DNA from 3 places in the Pseudomonas sp. CLCA07 genome. Region 2 is predicted to be linked to each of the others. Evidence: predicted binding sites of a transcription regulator. Region 2 holds the regulator's gene; each other region holds the start of a gene.

Region 1 (7,380 bases), 2.8 Mb from region 2:
TCGTGGATCGGCCAGGTCGGGTTGCTCATCCACACGCCACGGCCCGGCAGGCACTGGGCGATGAAATCGGCGCTCAAGCGCAATGCACCGGTGCCGCCCGGGGTTTGGGTCGCTCCAGCGCGTTGCCCGGCGATCAGCGTGGAGTCCGCACCGAGCACCAGCTCGCTGATGGCTTTGCCGAACGCCGGTTCACCGTGACCACCGATGTAGGTTTTGGTGGTTTGACGATCCACCAGACGCTGCTCGGCAAGCTTCACCGACTGCGGAATCGGCGTCAGGCCTTGGGCGTCTTTATAGACACCCACGCCGAGGTCAAATTTGCGCGGGTTCGGGTCCTGCGCATAGGCTTCCATCAAACCGAGAATCGGATCGCCGGGGACTCGACCTATGGCGTCGAAATGCATTATTTGCGGCCCTCGGCGTCCTTGGCCACTTCGTCAGTACGCGCGGCCATGATGAAGTCGTTGCGGTGCAGGCCCTTGATGGAGTGGCTCCACCAGGTGACGGTGACTTTGCCCCATTCGGTCAGCAGGCCCGGATGGTGACCTTCAGCCTCGGAGATTTCACCGACGACGTTGGTGAACGCCAGTGCATGTTTGAAGTTTTTGAACAGAAACAGTTTTTCCAGCTGCATCACGCCGTCGCGGACTTCGATGTTCCAGTCCGGGATCTGCTTGATCAGTACCGGCAACTCTTCGTCGCTGACCTGAGGGGCGCCGGCTTGGCAGGCTTCGCAATGGGCTTGGTTCAATGTGGACATGATGAATTCCTGAAATCGAGTGTTTGGGGAAACGGTCGTCAGTGAGATGACGCTATAGCAAAGCGTCGATCCGTAACAGACTCACCTGATGCCAAAAGGCGCGGATCACGCAGCCTTTGGCGGAAATTTTGGTGTGTGCAAGCCCAGCTGCATGCCTTGTTTGACCATGCTCATAATGTCTTCATGAGCTACATCAAACAGACGCTTGAGGTTCGGCAAAACAAAGTACAGCGGTTGCAGGATGTCGATGCGGTATGGCGTGCGCATGCATTCCAGCGGATCGAACGTCTGATGTTCAGGTTCGTTCGACAGGCAGTAAACGGTTTCTTTTGGAGAGGAAAGAATGCCGCCGCCGTAAATGCGCAGGCCTTCAGCTGTATCGACCAGACCGAACTCGATGGTCATCCAGTACAGGCGCGCCAGGTACACGCGTTCTTCCTTGGTCGCTTGCAGGCCAAGTTTGCCGTAGGTGTGGGTGAATTCAGCAAACCAGGGGTTGGTCAGCAGCGGACAGTGGCCAAAAATCTCGTGGAAAATGTCCGGCTCTTGCAGGTAATCCAGCTCTTCGCGGGTACGAATAAACGTCGCCACCGGAAACTGCTTACTGGCCAACAATTCGAAAAAAGTCTGGAAGGGAATCAGCGCCGGGACTCGGGCCACTTGCCAGCCGGTGGTTTCACCGAGGACTTTGTTGATTTCACCGAGTTGCGGAATGCGGTCGTGGGGCAGACCGAGTTTTTCGATACCGTCCAGGTATTCCTGGCACGCACGACCCTCGATCACTTTCAATTGACGAGTGATCAGCGTGTTCCACACCGCGTGTTCTTCAGCGGGGTAGTCGATAAAACCTTGCGCATCGGGCTCGCGAGCCACGTATTGCGTCTGCTTCATGCTGCTCTCCTGCTAGGGGATTCATTCTTGTTATGTGCTGCTATTGACCTAGAAATACCCCAAGGTGAGCGGTGTTGCAGCAGGTGTTTGGCGTTCTGCGTAGGAAAATTCTCCGCTTTTCGTAAAGTATTCGTTACGGAATCGCTGCGATGGCGCAGCTATTGAGATTTGCGGGTTTGAAAAGGTGTCCGGGTGTCACATAATCTTGACGACTACTTTGGCGCCAGCGCAGAAAAATTCTCGCGCGGGGCCTCGATTCCCCCTTTCTTTGGGCCTTTATATGCGTATCAAAGTCCACTGCCAGAACCGCATCGGTATCCTGCGCGACATTCTCAACTTGCTGGTGGAATACGGGATCAACGTCGCTCGTGGCGAGGTCGGCGGTGAGCATGGCAATGCGATCTACCTGCATTGCCCGAACCTGATCAACATTCAGTTCCAGGCCCTGCGTCCGAAATTCGAATCGATAGCCGGCGTATTCGGCGTCAAGCGTGTAGGGCTGATGCCCAGCGAGCGTCGGCATATGGAGCTCAATGCCTTGCTCGGTGCCCTGGAGTTTCCGGTGTTGTCGATCGACATGGGCGGCTCCATTGTCGCGGCCAACCGGGCGGCGGCGCAATTGCTCGGGGTGCGGGTGGATGAGGTGCCGGGGATTCCGCTGTCGCGTTACGCCGAGGATTTTGATTTGCCGGAGCTGGTGCGGGCCAACAAGTCGCGCATCAACGGGTTGCGGGTCAAGGTCAAGGGCGACGTGTTTCTGGCTGACATCGCGCCGTTGCAATCGGAGCATGACGACAGTGAAGCCATGGCCGGTGCGGTATTGACGCTGCACCGCGCTGACCGGGTGGGCGAACGCATCTATAACGTGCGCAAGCAAGAACTGCGCGGGTTCGACAGCATCTTCCAAAGCTCGAAAGTGATGGCAGCGGTAGTGCGCGAAGCACGCCGCATGGCGCCATTGGATGCGCCGCTGTTGATAGAAGGCGAAACCGGCACTGGTAAAGAGTTGCTGGCGCGCGCCTGTCACCTGGCTAGCCCTCGTGGGCAATCTCCATTAATGGCGCTCAATTGCGCCGGTTTGCCCGAGTCGATGGCCGAGACCGAATTGTTCGGCTACGGCCCCGGCGCCTTCGAAGGCGCTCGCGCCGAAGGCAAGCTTGGGCTGCTGGAGTTGACGGCGGGCGGTACGTTGTTTCTCGATGGCGTGGGGGAAATGAGCCCGCGCTTGCAGGTGAAATTGCTGCGCTTCCTGCAGGACGGTTGCTTCCGGCGTGTGGGCAGCGATGAAGAGGTTTATCTGGATGTGCGGGTGATCTGCGCGACTCAGGTGGATTTGTCTGAGCTGTGCGCGCGGGGCGAGTTTCGCCAGGATCTGTATCACCGTTTGAACGTGCTTTCGCTGCACATTCCGCCACTGCGTGAATGCCTCGATGGTTTGACGCCGCTGGTGGAGCACTTCCTCGATCAAGCCAGCCGGCAGATCGGTTGCCCGTTGCCGAAACTGGCGCCGGCAGCGATGGAGCGGCTCAGTCATTACCACTGGCCGGGCAATGTCCGGCAATTGGAAAACGTGTTGTTCCAGGCGGTTTCGTTGTGTGAGGGCGGGACGGTCAAGGCCGAGCACATTCGCCTGCCGGATTACGGTGTGCGTCAGCCGCTTGGCGATTTTTCGCTTGAAGGCGGGCTTGACGAGATTGTCGGTCGTTTCGAGAAAGCGGTGTTGGAGAGGCTGTACTCCGAGCATCCGAGCAGTCGGCAGTTGGGCAAGCGGTTGGGGGTTTCGCATACGACCATTGCCAACAAGTTGCGTGAGTACGACGTCGGCAAAGAACCGGGAAGCGCCTAGACCCCTGTAGCAGCTGCCGAGCCTGCGAGGCTGCGTCCGGCTGCGAAGCCGTCGTGAATTCAGGCACTAAGATCCTTCAGGTAAACCGCATACATAGGGTTTACGACTGCTTCGCAGCCGGACGCAGCCTCGGCAGCTGCTACAAGGATCCCATTGAGCTCATGAGGTCAAGCGTTGCCACTCACCGGCATAACACCGCCGGTTTTTCGACTTTGACACAATCTCTCATTCCTCTCTGAAACCCCCTCAAGTCCTTTGTTTGCCGGGCCCGGCGCCGCCAAAAAAAAGTTGGTCTGCAAATTGCTTGACGCTCAACAGTACAGCGGTGGGCGGCAAACGTCCGGCATGCAGAGGAATGAGTGTGGACAAGTACCTTTATGTGGCAATGACCGGCGCCAGCCAGAATGCACTGGCGCAGAAGGCTCATGCCAACAACCTGGCAAACATCTCCACCAACGGTTTTCAGAAGGACCTGGAACAGGCCCGTTCGATGCCGGTCTTTGGTGACAGCTTTCCGGCGCGTGCGTTTGCCATGACCGAGCGCCCGGCCACCGACTTCTCCCCTGGTTCGCTGGTTGAAACCGGTCGCGACCTCGATGTCGCGGTGCAAGGCAACGGCTGGATCGCCGTGCAGACCCCCGATGGCGCTGAAAGCTACGTGCGCACCGGCAGCCTGAACGTGGACGCCCTTGGCGTGCTGCGTGCCGGCAACGGTATGCCGGTGATGGGCAATGGCGGACCGATCGCCGTGCCGCCCGAGCAGCAAATCGAAGTGGGTGAGGACGGCACCATCAGCATCCGTGCGATGGGCGAAGGCCCGCGCGTGATGGCTGAAGTCGACCGCATCAAGCTGGTCAACCCTGACCTGAGGAACATGACCAAAGGCCTGGACGGTTCGATCCACACCAAGGACGGCAAGCCGGCGCAAGCCGATTCCGGCGTCAAACTGGTGTCCGGGTTCCTGGAATCGAGCAACGTCAACGCCGTGGAAGAAATGACCTCGGTGCTGGCGCTGGCCAAGCAGTTCGAGCTGCACATCAAGATGATGAACACCGCCAAAGACGATGACCAGGCCATGGCTCGGGTCTTGCAGATCAGCTAATTACCAGAACGTCGCGCCGTAAAACAGGCGCACGAGGAGAATCGAATGCTTCCGGCTCTATGGGTTGCCAAAACAGGTCTGTCCGCCCAGGACACTAACCTGACCACCATTTCCAACAACCTGGCTAACGTGTCGACCACGGGTTTCAAACGTGACCGCGCCGAGTTCCAGGACTTGCTCTATCAGATCAAACGCCAGCCAGGCGCCCAGTCGACCCAGGACAGCGAACTGCCGTCGGGCCTGCAAGTGGGCACCGGTGTGCGCATCGTCGGCACCCAGAAAAACTTCACCGCCGGCAGCCTGCAAACCACCGAGCAGCCGCTTGACCTGGCGGTCGACGGTCGCGGTTTCTTCCAGATTCTGCAGCCGGACGGCACCACGTCCTACACCCGTGACGGTACGTTCCACCTCGATTCCAACGGGCAGGTCGTCAACGCCAGTGGCTTCGCCCTGGAACCGGCCATCGTTATTCCCAACGAAGCTCAGACCTTCACGGTCGGTCGCGACGGCACCGTGTCCATCACCGTTCCGGGTAACCCGGCCAGCCAGGTGATCGGCAACCTGCAAACCGCTGACTTCATCAACCCGGCCGGTCTGCAAGCCGTGGGTAACAACCTGTTCCTGGAAACCGCTGCCAGCGGCGCACCGCAAGTCGGTACACCGGGCCTGAACGGTTTCGGCACCACGCTGCAGAACACCCTGGAAACCTCCAACGTCAGCACCGTTGAGGAGATGGTCAACATGATCACCACTCAGCGCGCTTACGAGATGAACTCCAAAGTGATCTCTACCGCCGACCAGATGCTCTCGTTCGTAACGCAGAATCTGTAAATCAAGTCTATGAGGCGGCCATGAGGTCGCCTGCAACACCGTGAGGTAGGGTCATGAATCGCTTTGTATCTGTTCTGGCACTGAGTGGGGCTGTTGTGCTCGCGGGCTGCGTCCCAACGACGCCCAAGCCCAATGACCCTTATTACGCCCCGGTGTTGCCGCGCACACCGTTGCCGGCGGCCGCGAACAATGGCTCGATTTACCAGGCCGGTTTTGAGCAGAACCTGTACACCGACCGCAAGGCGTTCCGAGTGGGTGACATCATCACCATTACCCTGAACGAGAGGACCCAGGCCAGCAAAAACGCCAACTCGCAAATTGGCAAGAACAGCAAGGCCAACATTGCCCTGACCTCGCTGTTCGGCTCCACACCCAACACCAATAACCCGTTCGGCAGTGGTGACCTGACGCTGGACGCCAGCTATGAAGGCGACCGCGCGACCAAGGGTGACAGCAAGGCGGCGCAGGGCAACACGCTCGTGGGCTCGATCACCGTTACCGTTGCTGATGTATTGCCCAACGGCATCATCGCAGTACGTGGCGAGAAGTGGATGACCCTCAACACCGGCGATGAGCTGGTGCGGATTGCCGGGCTGGTGCGCTCCGATGACATCTCGACCGACAACACTGTTTCGTCGACCCGTGTCGCCGATGCACGCATCACCTACTCGGGCACCGGTTCGTTTGCCGATGCGAGTCAGCCAGGCTGGTTCGACCGTTTCTTCCTCAGCCCGCTGTTCCCTTTCTAGGTGGCCAGTTTGAATCTTAAACACCTCATGGTGGCCGCCTTGATGTTGTCTGCGGCGTTCAACGCGCAGGCCGAGCGGCTGAAGGATATCGCCAGTATTTCTGGCGTGCGCTCCAACCAATTGATCGGCTACGGCCTGGTGGTCGGGCTTAACGGCACCGGTGACCAGACGACCCAGACGCCTTTCACCCTGCAGACCTTCAACAACATGCTCTCGCAGTTCGGCATCAAGGTGCCGCCGAACTCGGGTAACGTGCAGTTGAAGAACGTTGCAGCGGTCTCGATCAGTGCGGAACTGCCGGCGTTTGCCAAGCCGGGTCAGCAGGTCGACATCACCGTTTCCTCCATCGGGAACTCCAAGAGCCTGCGCGGCGGTACCTTGCTGCTGACGCCGCTCAAAGGTATCGACGGCAACGTCTACGCCGTCGCTCAGGGCAACCTGGTGGTGGGCGGTTTTGATGCGGAAGGTCGTGATGGTTCGAAGATCACCGTCAACGTTCCGTCAGCGGGTCGTATCCCCGGTGGTGCGTCGGTCGAGCGTTCAGTGCCAAGCGGTTTCAACCAGGGCAATAGCCTGACGCTGAACCTCAACCGTTCGGACTTCACCACCGCCAAGCGCATCGTCGACAAGATCAACAACTTGCTTGGCCCTGGTGTTGCCCAGGCCATTGATGGTGGTTCGATTCGTGTCAGCGCACCTCTTGATCCAAGCCAGCGCGTCGACTACCTGTCGATCCTGGAAAACCTTGAAGTCGATCCGGGTCAGGCGGTGGCGAAAGTCATCATCAACTCGCGCACCGGCACCATCGTGATCGGCCAGAACGTCAAGGTTTCGCCAGCCGCCGTGACTCACGGCAGCCTGACCGTGACCATCACCGAAGACCCGATTGTCAGCCAGCCTGGCGCTTTTTCCAACGGTCAGACGGCCGTTGTTCCGCGCTCGCAGGTTAACGCGGTGCAAGAAGCCAAGCCTATGTTCAAGTTCGGCCCGGGCACTACCCTCGACGAAATCGTCCGTGCGGTGAACCAGGTCGGCGCGGCGCCGGGTGACTTGATGGCAATCCTTGAAGCATTGAAACAGGCTGGCGCATTGCAAGCCGACCTGATCGTGATCTAAGGGCGGCTGTCATGGATATGCGCAAAAGTGGTCTGGTCAGCAGCAGCGACTCCGGTTCCTATTCGGACTTGAATCGCTTGAACCA
Region 2 (7,380 bases):
ACGCTGACGGCACCACGCTCAGCACCCATCAGGGTTGCCGCGTGTACGGCAACAGCCACGGATTTATCGGCGGCTACGCGTCGACGCGCCACAGCTTGAGCTGCGTGATGATCGCCGAGGCCGATGGTCAGATGCAGCGCGATTACTGGTACGACGTAAACCGTCAGGGCAATTTGCTGGCCGACCCGGTGAGCATTGGTCAGCGTGCCGCGCAACGGGCGGCGAGCCGTCTGGGTGCGCGTCCGGTGCCGACCTGCGAAGTGCCGGTGCTGTTTTCCGCTGAGTTGGCCGGTGGTTTGTTTGGCAGCTTCCTCTCGGCCATTTCCGGCGGCAGTCTGTATCGAAAATCATCGTTTCTGGAAGGCACGCTGGGTCAGAAGCTGTTCCCGGAATGGTTGACCATCGACGAGCGTCCGCACTTGATGCGCGCCTTGGGCAGTTCCGCATTCGATGGCGATGGCTTGGCGACTTACGCCAAACCGTTCGTCGAAAAGGGTGAGTTGGTCTCCTACATCCTCGGCACGTACTCCGGGCGCAAGCTCGGCATGCCAAGCACCGCCAACGCCGGCGGCGTGCACAACCTGTTCGTCACCCATGGGGACGAAGATCAGGCCGCGTTGTTGCGCCGTATGGGTCGTGGCTTGTTGGTCACGGAACTGATGGGCCAGGGCCTGAACATGGTTACCGGCGATTACTCCCGAGGTGCGGCGGGTTTCTGGGTCGAGAACGGTGAGATCCAGTTCGCGGTGCAGGAAGTCACCATCGCCGGCAACATGCGTGACATGTTCAAACAGATCGTTGCGGTCGGTAATGACCTGGAGTTGCGCAGCAACATTCGCACGGGGTCGGTGCTGATCGAGCGGATGACAGTGGCGGGTAGCTAACCCTTACCGCTTCAAAAAAAGGCGCGCCACCCAATTGGGTGGCGCGCCTTTTTTATGCGCCTTGCACCGTCCCCTGTGGGGGCGAGTCCATACATAGCAGCTGGCGAAGCCTGACGCAGCCTGCGGCAGCTGCTACAGAGGGCAGTTTTTACTCGCCTTCGTCGAAGAAGTTGTTGATCAACGCCACCAGCGCATCCAGCGCTTCCTGTTCTTGCTCGCCTTCGGTACTCAGGTGGATTGTGGTGCCCTTGCCGGCCGCGAGCATCATCATGGCCATGATGCTTTTACCGTCGACCATCGATTCTGGCGTCCGCCCGGCTCTGATCTGGCATGGATACTGACCCGCCACTCCAACGAATTTTGCAGAAGCGCGAGCATGCAGGCCCAATTTGTTGATGATTTCGATTTCCAGAGCAGGCATCGCGATGTGAATCCTTTAGCTGAGGTCGCGGTGGCGGACCTGGACGTTCTTCAGGGATTGTTGCAGAACCTGGCCCAGACGTTCGGTCAGGTAGACGGAGCGATGATGTCCTCCGGTGCAGCCAATGGCGATGGTGACATAAGCGCGGTTGCTCGCTGCAAAGCGCGGCAGCCACTTGAGCAAATACGATGATATGTCCTGGAACATCTCTTCGACGTCCGGTTGGGCTGCCAGGTACTCGGCCACCGGTTGATCAAGCCCGGACTGAGCGCGCAATTCCGGTTTCCAATAAGGGTTGGGCAAGCAGCGCACGTCGAACACCAGGTCTGCGTCGACCGGCATGCCACGTTTGAATCCAAATGATTCGACCAGGAACGCAGTACCGGCCTCCGGCTGGTTCAACAGGCGCAGCTTGATGGTATCGCGCAGCTGATACAGGTTCAGGTGGGTGGTATTGATTTTGAGATCTGCCAGATCGGCGATCGGCCCCAGCAGATTACTTTCGTCCTCGATTGCCTCGGCCAACGAACGGTTGGCGTTGCTCAGCGGGTGACGACGGCGGGTTTCGGAAAAGCGCTTGAGCAGGGTTTCTACGTCGGCGTCCAGGTACAGCACATCGCACTTGATATGCCGGCTCCGGACTTCATCCAGTAGTTCGGGAAACCGCGAAAGGTGGCTCGGCAAGTTACGCGCATCAATGGACACGGCGACCAGCGGTTGTGCCAGTTCGGTATGAATCAGTGCGCGTTCCGCCAACTCCGGCAGCAGGCCGGCGGGCAGGTTGTCGATGCAGTAGTAGCCATTGTCCTCGAGAACATCGAGGACGGTGCTTTTACCTGAGCCGGAGCGGCCGCTGACGATGATCAAGCGCATGATTACTGACCGTTTTGCTCGTCCAGGACAACCTGATACAAGGCTTCGTTGCTCGGGGCGCTGCGAAGACGATCACGGACTTCCTTGCGATCGAGCATGCTGGCGATCTGGCGGAGCAGTTCCAGGTGCGCATCGGTAGCCGCTTGCGGGACCAGCAGTACAAACAGCAGGTCAACCGGGGCGCCGTCGATGGCGTCGAAATCAATGGGAGCGTCAAGGTGCATCAAGGCGCTGATGGGTGACTCGCAGCCCTTCAGGCGACAGTGGGGGATGGCGATGCCGTTGCCAAAACCGGTCGAGCCGAGTTTTTCACGGGCAATCAATGCCTCGAAGACATCTTGCATCTCCAGATCCGGCACTTCCCGGGCGATCAGGTTGGCAATTTGCTCGAGGGCTTTCTTTTTACTGCCGCCCGGCACGTTCACGAGGGAACGGCCGGGGGTCAGGATGTTTTCAAGTCGGATCATGGGTTGGGAGTGTTAACGACCGGTCGCACCCTGGAGGAGGCTCTGGGTCTTTTCCTTATGCTTTTTGAGTTGTTTATCCAGCTTGTCGGTCAGTGCGTCGATCGCCGCGTACATATCGGTATGTTCCGCGTTTGCGACCACTTCATTGCCGGGAATATGCAGGGTGGCTTCGATTTTCTGCTTCAGCTTCTCGACCGTCATCGTGACCTGCACGTTGGTGATCTTGTCGAAATGCCGCTCTAATCGTTCGAGTTTTTCGCCGATGTAGGTGCGAAGAGGTTCGGTCACTTCCAGTTGGTGTCCACTGATGTTGACTTGCATACAGCTTCTCCTTCGTTGCCAGTGCATAAAGCGGTAGATCAAATGATCTACCACTGGAACGCTGTGGCGTGGCTCTACATCAACCGCTTGCGTTCGCTCGAAGGCGCGATCCCGAGGGACTCGCGGTACTTGGCGACGGTGCGGCGAGCCACCTGAATGCCTTGTGCCTCCAGTAAACCAGCGATCTTGCTGTCACTCAACGGCTTTTTCTGATTTTCCGCGGCAACCAGCTTTTTGATGATCGCGCGGATCGCTGTGGACGAGCATTCACCGCCTTCGGAGGTGCTGACGTGGCTGGAGAAAAAGTATTTCAGCTCATAAATACCCCGTGGGGTATGCATGAATTTTTGCGTGGTCACCCGTGAAATCGTCGACTCGTGCATGCCCACGGCTTCGGCAATGTCATGCAGGACCAGTGGTTTCATGGCTTCGTCGCCGTATTCCAGGAAGCCGCGCTGATGCTCGACGATCTGGGTGGCGACTTTCATCAGTGTTTCGTTACGGCTTTGCAGGCTCTTGATGAACCAGCGGGCCTCTTGCAACTGATTGCGCATGAAGGTGTTGTCGGCGCTGGTGTCGGCGCGACGGACAAATCCGGCGTATTGGGCGTTGACCCGCAGTCGTGGCACTGATTCCTGATTCAGTTCCACCAGCCAGCGTTCGTTGTCCTTGCGCACGATAACGTCGGGAACGACGTATTCGGCTTCGCTGGATTCGATCTGCGAGCCGGGGCGCGGGTTGAGGCTCTGGACCAGTTCGATGACCTGGCGCAGTTCGTCTTCCTTGAGCTTCATCCGGCGCATCAGCTGGGAGTAGTCGCGGCTGCCGAGCAGATCGATGTAGTCGCTGACCAGGCGCTTGGCTTCGGCGAGCCAAGGCGTATTGGCTGGCAATTGGCGCAATTGCAGCAGCAGGCATTCGCCCAGGTTACGAGCGCCGATACCGGCCGGCTCGAATTGCTGGATGCGGTGCAGGACGGCTTCGATTTCGTCCAGTTCGATGTCCAGTTCCGGATCGAAGGCTTCGAGGATTTCCTCGAGAGTTTCATCCAGATAGCCCTGATTGTTGATGCAGTCGATCAGAGTCACGGCGATCAGGCGATCGGTGTCGGACATCGGTGCCAGGTTCAGTTGCCACAACAGGTGGCTTTGCAGGCTCTCGCCGGCCGATGTGCGAGTAGTGAAATCCCATTCGTCGTCATCGTTGCTCGGCAGGCTGCTGGCGCTGGTCTGGTAAACGTCTTCCCATGCGGTATCGACCGGCAGTTCATTGGGAATGCGCTCGTTCCAGTCGCCTTCCTCGAGGTTGTCCACCGTGGGGGCGGTTTCCTGGTAGGAGGGTTCCTGAATGTCGGCGTTGGGTTGCTGCTCGGCTTTGTCGGCCAAGGGGTCGACGTTGTCGAAGTCGTCGCCCTCTTCCTGGCGTTCGAGCATCGGATTGGACTCCAGGGCCTCCTGGATTTCCTGTTGCAGGTCCAGGGTCGACAATTGGAGCAGGCGGATGGCCTGTTGCAGCTGCGGTGTCATCGTCAGCTGCTGGCCCATTCTCAAGACTAGCGATGGTTTCATGGCAGGGGCTTAACACCTTATTTCGCCGGCGCACATGCGCCATCCACTACAGGGCGCCGGAGCGCCAAACATAAGCAAATTATATGCCTGAAACTGAAGTGTTTGCCTAGAGCGCTGTAACAATAAAAACCTGTTGATTTTTACTGTGATAAGCGCTCAGTCGACTAGCCAGACACCTCAACGCTTACAGGCGGAACTCATGGCCCAGATAGACTTCTTTAACCAGGTCGTTGGCCAGGATAGTGGCGGCATCGCCTTCGGCGATCAGCTGGCCATCGTTGACGATGTAGGCGGTTTCGCAGATATCCAGGGTTTCACGGACGTTGTGGTCAGTGATCAGCACGCCAATGCCCTTGGCCTTGAGATGGTAGATGATCTGTTTGATGTCGCCGACCGAAATCGGGTCCACGCCGGCGAAGGGTTCGTCGAGCAGGATGAATTTCGGGTTGGTAGCCAATGCTCGGGCGATTTCCACGCGGCGGCGTTCACCGCCCGACAGGCTCATGCCGAGGTTGTCGCGGATGTGGCTGATGTGGAATTCCTGCAGCAGGCTTTCCAGCTCTTTGCGACGTCCGGCCTTGTCGAGTTCCTTGCGCGTCTCGAGGATCGCCATGATGTTGTCGGCGACCGAGAGTTTGCGGAAGATCGACGCTTCTTGCGGCAGATAGCCGATACCGGCCTTTGCACGACCGTGCATTGGCTGGTGGCTGACGTCCAGATCGTCGATCAGCACACGGCCCTGATCGGCCTGCACCAGGCCGACAATCATGTAGAAGCAGGTGGTCTTGCCGGCGCCGTTGGGACCCAGCAGGCCGACGATTTGACCGCTGTCAATCGACAGGCTGACGTCACGCACGACCTGGCGGCTCTTGTAGCTCTTGGCCAGATGCTGAGCTTTCAGAGTTGCCATTACGGGGCCTTTTGCTCGTCGGTTTTCTTCTTCGGCTGGATCACCATGTCGATACGCGGACGCGACTCGGTCACCTTGCTGCCGGTAGCGCGACCGGCGCTGGCAAGCTTTTTCTCGGTGTCGTAGACGATTTTCTCGCCTTGGGTGATGTTGTTGTCCTTGTCGATAACCTTGGCCTTGTCGATCAGTACTACGCGATTTTGCGTGGCGTGGTACTGGATGGTCACACCCCAGCCCTGGACAGGCTTGGGGTCGCCTTCAGTTTGCAGTTGCTCGAAGTAGGCCAGATTGCCCACCGAGGTCACCACGTCAATGTCGCCAGTCGGGGTGCGGGTCATGGTCACTTTATTGCCGGTAACCTTCATCGAGCCCTGGGTGATGATCACGTCGCCCGTATAAGTAGCAACGCCGTTCTTGTCGTCCAGCTGGGCGTCGTCGGCTTGTATGCGGATAGGCTGCGCTTGATCGTTCGGCAGAGCCCAGGCGCTCACGCTTCCCAGTGCTGCGCCCAGACTGAGCAAAATAGGGAGGGTTTTAACGAGCCTCATACTGTCCTCTTACGTTAGATAGCAGGTGTATCCTGCTTTCTTTCAAGTACGCTTTCATTCCGATGCCTGTCGATACACCGCCAGCGCCGTCGATACTAACGGGTTGATCGGTCTGCGCATATTGCTGCTGCGGGAACACAGTCATACGGGTGGTGGTAATCAGGGTCCTGCGGTTTTTTTCGTCGAAACGGGTGATGCGTACCGAATCGATCAGCTCGACCTGGGTGCCGTCCGGGTTGACTTCCCCGTGTTCACTCTGGACGTGCCAGGGGAACTCGGTGCCGCGAAACATGTTCAGGTCCGGATTGGTCAGCAGTGTGACCTCGGACGCTTTCAGGTGTTCGACCTTGTCGGACGTCATTTCGTACTGCAATTTGCCGTCCGGCAGGAACTGCACGCTGTGGGCGTTGGTCGCGTAATAGTCGATCGCGCTTTCATCGACCTTGACCACAGGTTTGTCGAGGAAGCGTTCCGGGCTGATGTTCCAGTAGCCGACCGCAGCGAACAGCGCGGCGATGCAGCTGAATAGCAGGATGTTACGAAACTTTTTGCTCAGCATAGTCGGCTCACAGGTACGCAGCGTTGGCCGCATCGAGGCGGCCCTGGGCGCGCAGGATCAATTCGCAGAATTCGCGAGCGGCACCCTCGCCACCCCGGGCAACGGTAATGCCATGGGCGTTTTCACGGACGAAACTGGCGGCGTTGGCTACCGCCATGCCCAGGCCGACGCGGCGAATCACCGGCAGGTCCGGCAAGTCGTCACCGAGATAGGCAACTTGTTCATAGCTTAGGTTGAGTTGAGCCAGAAGCTCGTCCAGCACCACCAGTTTGTCTTCGCGCCCCTGATAAAGGTGGGGGATGCCGAGGTTTTTCGCTCGCCGTTCGACCACCGGGGTTTTGCGGCCGCTGATGATAGCGGTCTGCACGCCCGCTGCCATCAGCATCTTGATGCCTTGGCCGTCGAGCGTATTGAACGTCTTGAATTCACTGCCATCTTCGAGAAAGTACAGGCGCCCGTCGGTCAGCACGCCATCGACGTCGAACACCGCGAGTTTGATCTGTTGGCCGCGTTGCAGCAGGTCCGTGTTCATTACATTACTCCCGCACGCAGCAAGTCGTGCATGTTCAGGGCGCCGACCGGACGGTCTTCGCTGTCGACCACGACCAGCGCGTTGATTTTGTGATCTTCCATGATTTTCAGGGCCTCGGCGGCGAGCATTTCGGCGCGGGCGGTCTTGCCATGAGCGGTCATGACCTGTTCGATGGTGGCGCTGTGGATGTCGATGCTGCGATCCAGTGTGCGACGCAAGTCACCGTCGGTGAAGATCCCGGCCAGTTTGCCATCAGCTTCCAGAATGACGGTCATGCCCAAGCCCTTGCGGGTCATT
Region 3 (7,380 bases), 1.2 Mb from region 2:
GCAGTCCCGGTAAACGACTCGCCAAAAGTGTTTTCCCCGTCCCCGGTGGTCCGCTGAACAGAAGGTTATGGGCCCCCGCCGCCGCAATCAGCAAAGCGCGCTTGGCCGAGAGTTGGCCCTGCACTTCATTCAAATCGGGATAGGGTTTGCTGGCGTAAAGCAAGCCGTTGGAAACGTAGGGTTCGACCGGTGTGTGTCCATTAAAGTGCGCGACCGCTTCCAGCAAATGATCCACCGCGATCACCTTAAGCCCTGAGGCAAGGCATGCCTCTTCAGCATTGGCCCGCGGCACCATTAGCGATCGCCCGGCCTTGCGCGCTGCCAACGCCGCCGGTAACACCCCACGCACCGCCCGTACGGCACCCGATAGAGCCAACTCCCCCAGGCATTCCACATCATCCAGCGTCAACGACGGCACCTGCACGCTGGCGGACAGAATCCCCAAGGCAATCGCCAGATCAAATCGTCCGCCGTCCTTCGGCAAATCTGCCGGGGCGAGATTCAGCGTGATGCGCCGCGCAGGGAATTGCAGACCTGAATTGATGATCGCGCTTCGAACCCGGTCTTTGCTTTCCTTCACCGCCGCTTCCGGCAAACCGACCATGGTCAGCGAGGGCAAACCGTTGGCCAGATGGACTTCGACGGTGACGGCAGGCGCATCCACGCCAATCTGGGCGCGGCTGTGGACGATGGAGAGGGACATGGTCGTTCCTTGAGCTTACGGGGACCGCTTCCTGCGGGTTTTTTAAGGGTAGTCGGGGCGTCTTGATTGAGCGTGGCTGAAGAAGAGGGAAATATTCGCAGGATGTTGCTGGGGCGCACGATCTGTAGCAGCAGGCTGCGCCAGCTGCTACCCAAGCTGCGTGGGGGAAGGTATTGGGTGCAACCCGCTGCTGAAGCAGGTTTTTGTAGGACCTTGCCGAGATAGTTGAAGGACCTCGGCGAAAGGGCGCTGGGGCTCTTGTGTGTGAGAAGGAGCTGCTTATGCTCACCGCAAATTAAGTTCTCGGGAGGGGAAATGAACACTAGTGGAATGCGGCCGATTCATCCCGGCGAAATCCTTGAAATGGAGTTTCTTGAACCGTTGGGTACTGCGGTGGCTGATCTTCAGGTCCGGTTGTGTATGTCCGAGGTTGAAGTGCGTGAGCTGGTTGCGCAGAACGTAGATGTCAGCCCTGATCTGGCCAAGAAGCTTTCCATCCATCTGAACACCACGCCCGAATTCTGGCTAAGTCTGCAATCGACCTACGATGCGCGGATCGCGAAGCCGGCCGTGATTGAACTTCGGGTACTCAAAACGCTTGGAGCACTCTCGAAGCACGCTTCCACCACGGCTCGTTAACCGCACGTAGTGGTCGTTCCTGGTTAGGCAGCATTTGCGGAACATCCTGCAGCCGAATCCACGGCTGGTTGTTCCAGTGCAACAAACTCAACGACATCTCCGGCCAGTTCAACAGGCTCAAAATCGGGCGTTCGTTTGTGGTCGGTTGCTGTGCATCCCTGAGGGCGGGGACCACGTCGTGGGTCAGCCATTCGCGCAAGCCTCGGTATTCGGGGCAGTAGTGGTAGACCAATAGGGCGTAGACGCCGGATTCGCTGATCAGCAGGGTGTCTTCGATGACGCCGTGGATGAGGACTCGCGCGGACTGGTGTTGATCGGGGTCGAGCTTTCGGACGGCGCGTTCGTCAAGGAAAAGGCGGAGTAGCCGGCCAAGGTCGCGGGCGCTGAACCAGGGTTGGTTTTCTAGGAGGAGGGCGTGGAGGTGGAGTTTGTGGCGGGTGAAGACGTGGGGAACTAGATAGTTTTCGTTCATCGAGCAGTTCTCGGGATCAAATGAAGAAAACTGCCTCTGATCGTCGCCAAACGAAAAGGGTGGCAGCCATGCGCGGGTTGGCGAACCGGTGACACCCGAGAACCGGCAGACCCGAAGGTCTCCCACGCATAGCCGCCATAATTCGAGATGGGAATAAATTCCTCGGTCGAATGTGGTCGCGTTGCGTCGGGGTCTTCCGGGTCGCCAAACCCAGAGCTGAATATTCAGCTGAGAAGGAGCTTAGGTACCTGGGCTGCACGACGCTATCGGACGGCGGTGGTGATCTTTGTAGGACGTTGCCGAGATGGTGGCGAGGCGGAAGATCGCAGCCTACGGCAGCTCCTACAGCGTTGGTCTTTCCAGTGTGGGATGCCTGGTAGACCGAGGCGACCCCATTCGCGGGCAAGCCCGCTCCTACAGGGGATCGCATTTTACAAAGGAATGGGTGCGTTACTCGGCAGGTGGAGTCAGCTTCGCTTCCAGCTCCGCCACCTTCGCCTCAAGACTCTCCAACCGTGCCCGGGTGCGTGCGAGCACGACCATCTGGCTATCAAACTCTTCCCGGCTCACCAGGTCGAGCTTGCTGAAGCCGCTCTGCAACAGCGCCTTGAACTGGCTTTCGATTTCGCTTTTCGGCAGCGGGGTTTCGCCGCTGAAGAGGCGGGAGGCGGTGCCCGTCAGGGCGTCTAGGAAGTCTTTGGGCGCGAGCATGGGAAAGGTCCTGGAAACATTGGCGGGCAGTGTATCACGCAGTGTCTATAGTCAATTCCGGTAGCCAGCCAGCGCACGTTTTTCGCGCATGCGGACGGACGGCAGCGCACTGTTGTTGTGCGTTAGTTCTCGGGTAATTCAGGGCGGTGGCTTGTGGTATTGGCCAAGAGATTGAATTTAATGGGTTTTGTCGAGATGGCAAGCTTTCTGCTTAGTGACTATCAACCCATGCACTGATGCAGTCGCTGTGTCGAATGCAGTGCGCCAGGCGAAACGGGGGGAAGTGTTTCGTACAGGGTGGTTAGCTGGAGTCGGACGGGCATTCAAGGCCGACGATGCGTTACAAAGCCAGGCACTGCGCTTAGACTTGAGACGGGTTTGTTTTCCTGGGGCAAGTCCACCAATTCGGGAGAGAGTTTTCATGAAGCTAGTCACTGCCATCATCAAGCCGTTCAAACTGGACGACGTGCGCGAGTCGCTGTCCGAGATCGGCGTGCAGGGCATTACTGTTACTGAAGTCAAAGGCTTCGGTCGGCAGAAGGGTCACACCGAGCTGTATCGCGGCGCGGAATACGTGGTCGATTTTCTGCCTAAGGTGAAGATCGATGTCGCCATTGACGACAAGGATCTGGATCGGGTTATCGAGGCGATAACCAAGGCGGCCAACACCGGCAAGATCGGTGACGGCAAGATCTTCGTGGTCAATCTGGAACAGGCGATTCGCATCCGTACCGGCGAAACCGATACCGACGCAATCTAAGCCGCCACAAACCCAACGCCCCAGGAGAAAACAATATGACTCTGCGTAAATTCGCAGGGCTAGGAGCCCTGTTGTCCCTCGTAATGCCCGGCTTGGCTATGGCGGCAGACGAAGTGGCGGCCCCAGTCCTAAACTCCGGCGATACCGCCTGGATGATGACCTCGACAGCCCTTGTGCTGTTCATGACTATTCCTGGCCTCGCGCTGTTCTACGGCGGCATGGTGCGGTCCAAAAACATTCTTTCCGTGATGATGCAGTGCTTCGCCATTACTGGTCTGATCAGCGTCCTGTGGGTCATTTATGGCTACAGCATCGCGTTCGACACGACTGGCATGGAGCAGGGCGTCGTCAACTTCAATTCGTTCGTCGGCGGCATGGGCAAGGCATTCCTCGCCGGCGTCACGCCATCGAGCCTGACCGGTCCTGCGGCGCTGTTCCCTGAGGCGGTGTTCATCACCTTCCAGATGACCTTCGCCATCATCACCCCTGCGCTGATCGTCGGTGCCTTCGCCGAGCGGATGAAGTTCTCCGCCATGCTGATCTTCATGGGTGTGTGGTTCACCCTGGTTTACGCACCGATTGCACACATGGTCTGGTCCGGTAACGGCGGTCTGTTGTGGGACTGGGGCGTGCTCGACTTCGCCGGCGGCACCGTGGTGCACATCAACGCCGGTGTGGCCGGACTGGTTGCCTGCCTGGTACTGGGCAAGCGCAAAGGCTTCCCGACCACCCCGATGGCTCCGCACAACCTCGGTTACACCCTGATGGGCGCCGCGATGTTGTGGGTCGGCTGGTTCGGCTTCAACGCCGGCTCCGCTGCTGCGGCCAACGGCACGGCCGGCATGGCGATGCTGGTGACCCAGATCGCAACCGGCGCTGCGGCATTGGGCTGGATGTTCGCCGAGTGGATCACTCATGGCAAACCGAGCGCATTGGGTATCGCCTCGGGTGTTGTTGCCGGTCTGGTAGCAATCACTCCCGCTGCTGGCACCGTGGGCCCGATGGGCGCGCTGGTCATCGGCCTGGCGGCCGGCGTGGTGTGCTTCTTCTGTGCCACGACGCTGAAGCGCAAACTCGGTTATGACGATTCCCTGGACGCGTTCGGTGTACACGGTATCGGCGGTATCCTCGGCGCGATCCTGACCGGCGTGTTCGCTGCGCCATCCCTGGGTGGCTTCGGCACCGTCACCGACATTGCCGCACAAGTCTGGATTCAGTGCAAAGGCGTGGGCTTCACGGTGATCTACACCGCGATCGTCACCTTCATCATTCTCAAGGTCCTGGACGCCGTCATGGGCCTGCGGATCACGGAAGAAGAAGAGGCTGTCGGCATCGACCTGGCACTTCATAACGAGCGCGGCTACAACTTGTAAGACGCGCATAAAAAACTTGCCCGGCTTGCCGGGCATTTTTTTGTCTGGTGTTTGTCAGTGAAGGAACTGCTGAAAGGTTTTTTCGTACACGTTCAGGGGCGTTTACGACGGGCGTTTTTCTGCGGCCAATGGCTTACATCACTGAAGGAATATTAGGGCCTTTGTTTTTTCCCAGAGCGCGCTAGAATGCGCCCCGAAGGTGCGGAGAACTCTATGTGGCAACAGACTCTGATTACCCTGCGGGCTCGGCCCCGGGGCTTTCATCTGGTAACGGACGAGTTACTCGCCGGCTTGCCTGAACTCAAGGCGTGTCGGGTCGGTCTGTTGCATTTGTGGCTGCAGCATACCTCGGCGTCGTTGACCATCAACGAGAACGCCGATCCGGCGGTACGTCGCGACTTCGAACGATTTTTCAATCGTCTGATCCCACAAGGAACAGACGGCTATGAGCATAACGACGAAGGCCTGGACGACCTCCCTGCGCACTTCAAGGCCAGCGTGCTTGGCTGTCAGCTCAGTTTGCCGATCTCGGCAGGCCGACTGGCGCTGGGGACCTGGCAAGGTGTTTATCTGGGCGAGCACCGTGATTTTGGCGGTGCCCGTAAAGTCCTCGCCACCCTACACGGTGAAGAGGCATGAACCGCTGGTCACCGGCGGTTATTGAATTTTTCCGGCGACTGTCGACAGACGGTGAAGCTGGGCTATAACTAATCTGCTTTTCGCAAGTCATGAGGTAGAACATGAGCGACGATGATCTGGAAAACGACGACCTCGAAGTAGGCGACGACGACGAAACCGAAGAAGGTCTGGAAGCAGCGGCCGAAGACGTCGCTGAAGACGATGGTGGTGAAGCGCCTGTTCCGACCACCAAAGGCAAAGCCAAGGCTGCGGTGTCGGTCGATGAGCTGCCGAGCGTTGAAGCCAAGAACAAGGAACGCGATGCACTCGCGCGGGCCATGGAAGAGTTTTTGGCCAAAGGCGGCAAGGTGCAGGAAGTGGAGGCCAATGTGGTCGCCGACCCTCCCAAGAAGCCTGATAACAAGTACGGCAGCCGGCCTATCTAAGCGTCTGCCCTTGCTTGCTGAAAAAGCCCGCCGTCGCTGCGGGCTTTTTCATGGTCGGAACAAAAGCCTTGGGGCCTGACGCAACCCTGTAGGAGCTGAGCTTGCTCCGGGCGGCGTTCCGACGATTGCGGTGTGCCAGTCGATATAAATTCTGAATGTCATGCCCCCATCGTCGGAACGCCGCCCGGAGCAAGCTCGGCTCCTACAAGGGCGGTGTGTGAATTCAAGGTCAGTGCTGGGAATTCCAGAGGGCCAACAACGCCGGCAATTCGGTCAGGCTGCGAATCTCCGCGTCAGGCAGGCGATCAGCTTCCCACAACTTGCCTTGCGGGTTAAACCAGACCGCCCGCAAGCCTGCCTGCTGCGCCCCGGCAATGTCATCGCCCGGATGATCGCCGATGTGCACGGCCGTTTCCGCCGTCGCCCCACCCCGTTGCAACGCCTCATGAAACAAGCGTGCGTCCGGTTTGGCGATGCCGATATCTTCGGCGCACAGCGCAAACTTGAAGTAATCCGCCAGCCCTAACCGGCGTACATCGGCGTTGCCGTTGGTGATCACGCCCAAGGCGTAGTGCTTGGCCAGTGTTATCAGGGTCGGCTCGACTTCGGGGAACACTTCGATCTGATGCCGCGCATGCAAAAACACTTCAAAGCTTTTTTCGGCGAGTTCGGTTGCCTGGCCGTGGTCGTAACCGGCCTCTTCCAGCGCATGGAACAACACCCGACGGCGCAATGCGCTGATGCGATGCTTGAGCCCCGGCTCGTTGCTCAGGATCCGCTCCCGAATGGCCCACAAATGCTCTACAGGCACGCCCCCAAGGTTCGGCGCATGCTCGGTCAGCCATTCACGCAGTACGGCTTCGGCGCTGAGGATCACCGGGGCGGTGTCCCACAGGGTGTCGTCGAGGTCGAAGGTGATCAATTGGATGGTCATGAGTCATCGCCTTTAATGCGTTTGGCCCGTGGATGGGCGCTGTCGTAAACCGTGGCCAGGTGCTGGAAGTCCAGGTGGGTGTAGATCTGGGTGGTCTTGATGTCTGAGTGGCCGAGCAATTCCTGCACCGCGCGCAAGTCTTGCGAGGATTCCAGCAAGTGGCTGGCAAAGGAGTGTCGTAGCATGTGCGGGTGCAGATTTTGCCCCAGCTCACGCTCGCCAGCGGCTTTGACCCGAACCTGAATGGCTCGTGGGCCGAGGCGCCGGCCTTGCTGGCTGACGAATACAGCGTCGTCAGCCGGGTTGGTCATGGCCCGCAGCGGCAACCACAGTTCCAGCGCTTCGCGCGCTTTTTTGCCGACCGGCAACAGACGGGTTTTGCTGCCCTTGCCCAGCACTTGAACCATGCCGTCGGCCAGATCCAGCTGATCCAGATTGAGCCCGGTCAGTTCTGAAAGGCGCAGGCCAGAGGAGTAGAACAACTCCAGAATCGCCTGATCCCGCCGCGCCAGGAAATCATCCTCGACCGCGCCTTCCAGCAGTTGCAATGCGCGGTCGGTGTCGAGGGTTTTCGGCAGGCGGCGCTCACCCTTGGGCGGCGCCAGGCCATTGGCCGGGTCGTGGTCGCAAAGGCCTTCGCGATTCAGATAGTGATAAAGCCCGCGCACCGCTGATAGCAGTCGCGCCAGGCTGCGGGATGATTGACCTTGTGAATGCAGGCGGG

The links. The regulator sigma-54, encoded in region 2, starts transcription at its own class of promoters, with help from an activator protein. The targets are predictions, from matches to a motif close to ANTGGCATNNANNTTGCTNT.
Region 1: ACWGZX_RS06250 (flagellar basal body rod protein FlgF) is a predicted target of sigma-54. The motif match lies at 3,785-3,804, and genes of this name have one in related genera.
Region 3: glnK (P-II family nitrogen regulator) is a predicted target of sigma-54. The motif match lies at 2,720-2,739, and genes of this name have one in related genera.

Annotation. Positions count from the first base shown of each region.
Region 1 is NZ_CM132131.1:1,347,275-1,354,654, reverse strand. It holds gene ACWGZX_RS06270 (amino acid aminotransferase) at 1-404, opposite strand, end outside; gene ACWGZX_RS06265 (4a-hydroxytetrahydrobiopterin dehydratase) at 404-760, opposite strand; gene phhA (phenylalanine 4-monooxygenase) at 866-1,651, opposite strand; gene ACWGZX_RS06255 (sigma-54-dependent transcriptional regulator) at 1,932-3,497, shown strand; gene ACWGZX_RS06250 (flagellar basal body rod protein FlgF) at 3,859-4,599, shown strand; gene flgG (flagellar basal-body rod protein FlgG) at 4,645-5,430, shown strand; gene flgH (flagellar basal body L-ring protein FlgH) at 5,484-6,179, shown strand; gene ACWGZX_RS06235 (flagellar basal body P-ring protein FlgI) at 6,207-7,295, shown strand; gene flgJ (flagellar assembly peptidoglycan hydrolase FlgJ) at 7,307-7,380, shown strand, end outside.
Region 2 is NZ_CM132131.1:4,101,415-4,108,794, forward strand. It holds gene pmbA (metalloprotease PmbA) at 1-884, shown strand, start outside; gene ACWGZX_RS18765 (HPr family phosphocarrier protein) at 1,033-1,305, opposite strand; gene rapZ (RNase adapter RapZ) at 1,321-2,178, opposite strand; gene ptsN (PTS IIA-like nitrogen regulatory protein PtsN) at 2,181-2,645, opposite strand; gene hpf (ribosome hibernation-promoting factor, HPF/YfiA family) at 2,658-2,966, opposite strand; gene ACWGZX_RS18785 (RNA polymerase factor sigma-54) at 3,041-4,534, opposite strand; gene lptB (LPS export ABC transporter ATP-binding protein) at 4,719-5,444, opposite strand; gene lptA (lipopolysaccharide transport periplasmic protein LptA) at 5,444-5,992, opposite strand; gene lptC (LPS export ABC transporter periplasmic protein LptC) at 5,979-6,551, opposite strand; gene ACWGZX_RS18805 (KdsC family phosphatase) at 6,559-7,083, opposite strand; gene ACWGZX_RS18810 (KpsF/GutQ family sugar-phosphate isomerase) at 7,083-7,380, opposite strand, start outside.
Region 3 is NZ_CM132131.1:2,868,616-2,875,995, reverse strand. It holds gene ACWGZX_RS13350 (YifB family Mg chelatase-like AAA ATPase) at 1-703, opposite strand, end outside; gene ACWGZX_RS13345 (HigA family addiction module antitoxin) at 1,019-1,342, shown strand; gene ACWGZX_RS13340 (BRO-N domain-containing protein) at 1,293-1,814, opposite strand; gene ACWGZX_RS13335 (accessory factor UbiK family protein) at 2,265-2,525, opposite strand; gene glnK (P-II family nitrogen regulator) at 2,947-3,285, shown strand; gene ACWGZX_RS13325 (ammonium transporter) at 3,321-4,658, shown strand; gene ACWGZX_RS13320 (secondary thiamine-phosphate synthase enzyme YjbQ) at 4,872-5,297, shown strand; gene sutA (transcriptional regulator SutA) at 5,399-5,722, shown strand; gene ACWGZX_RS13310 (HAD family hydrolase) at 5,952-6,656, opposite strand; gene xerC (tyrosine recombinase XerC) at 6,653-7,380, opposite strand, start outside.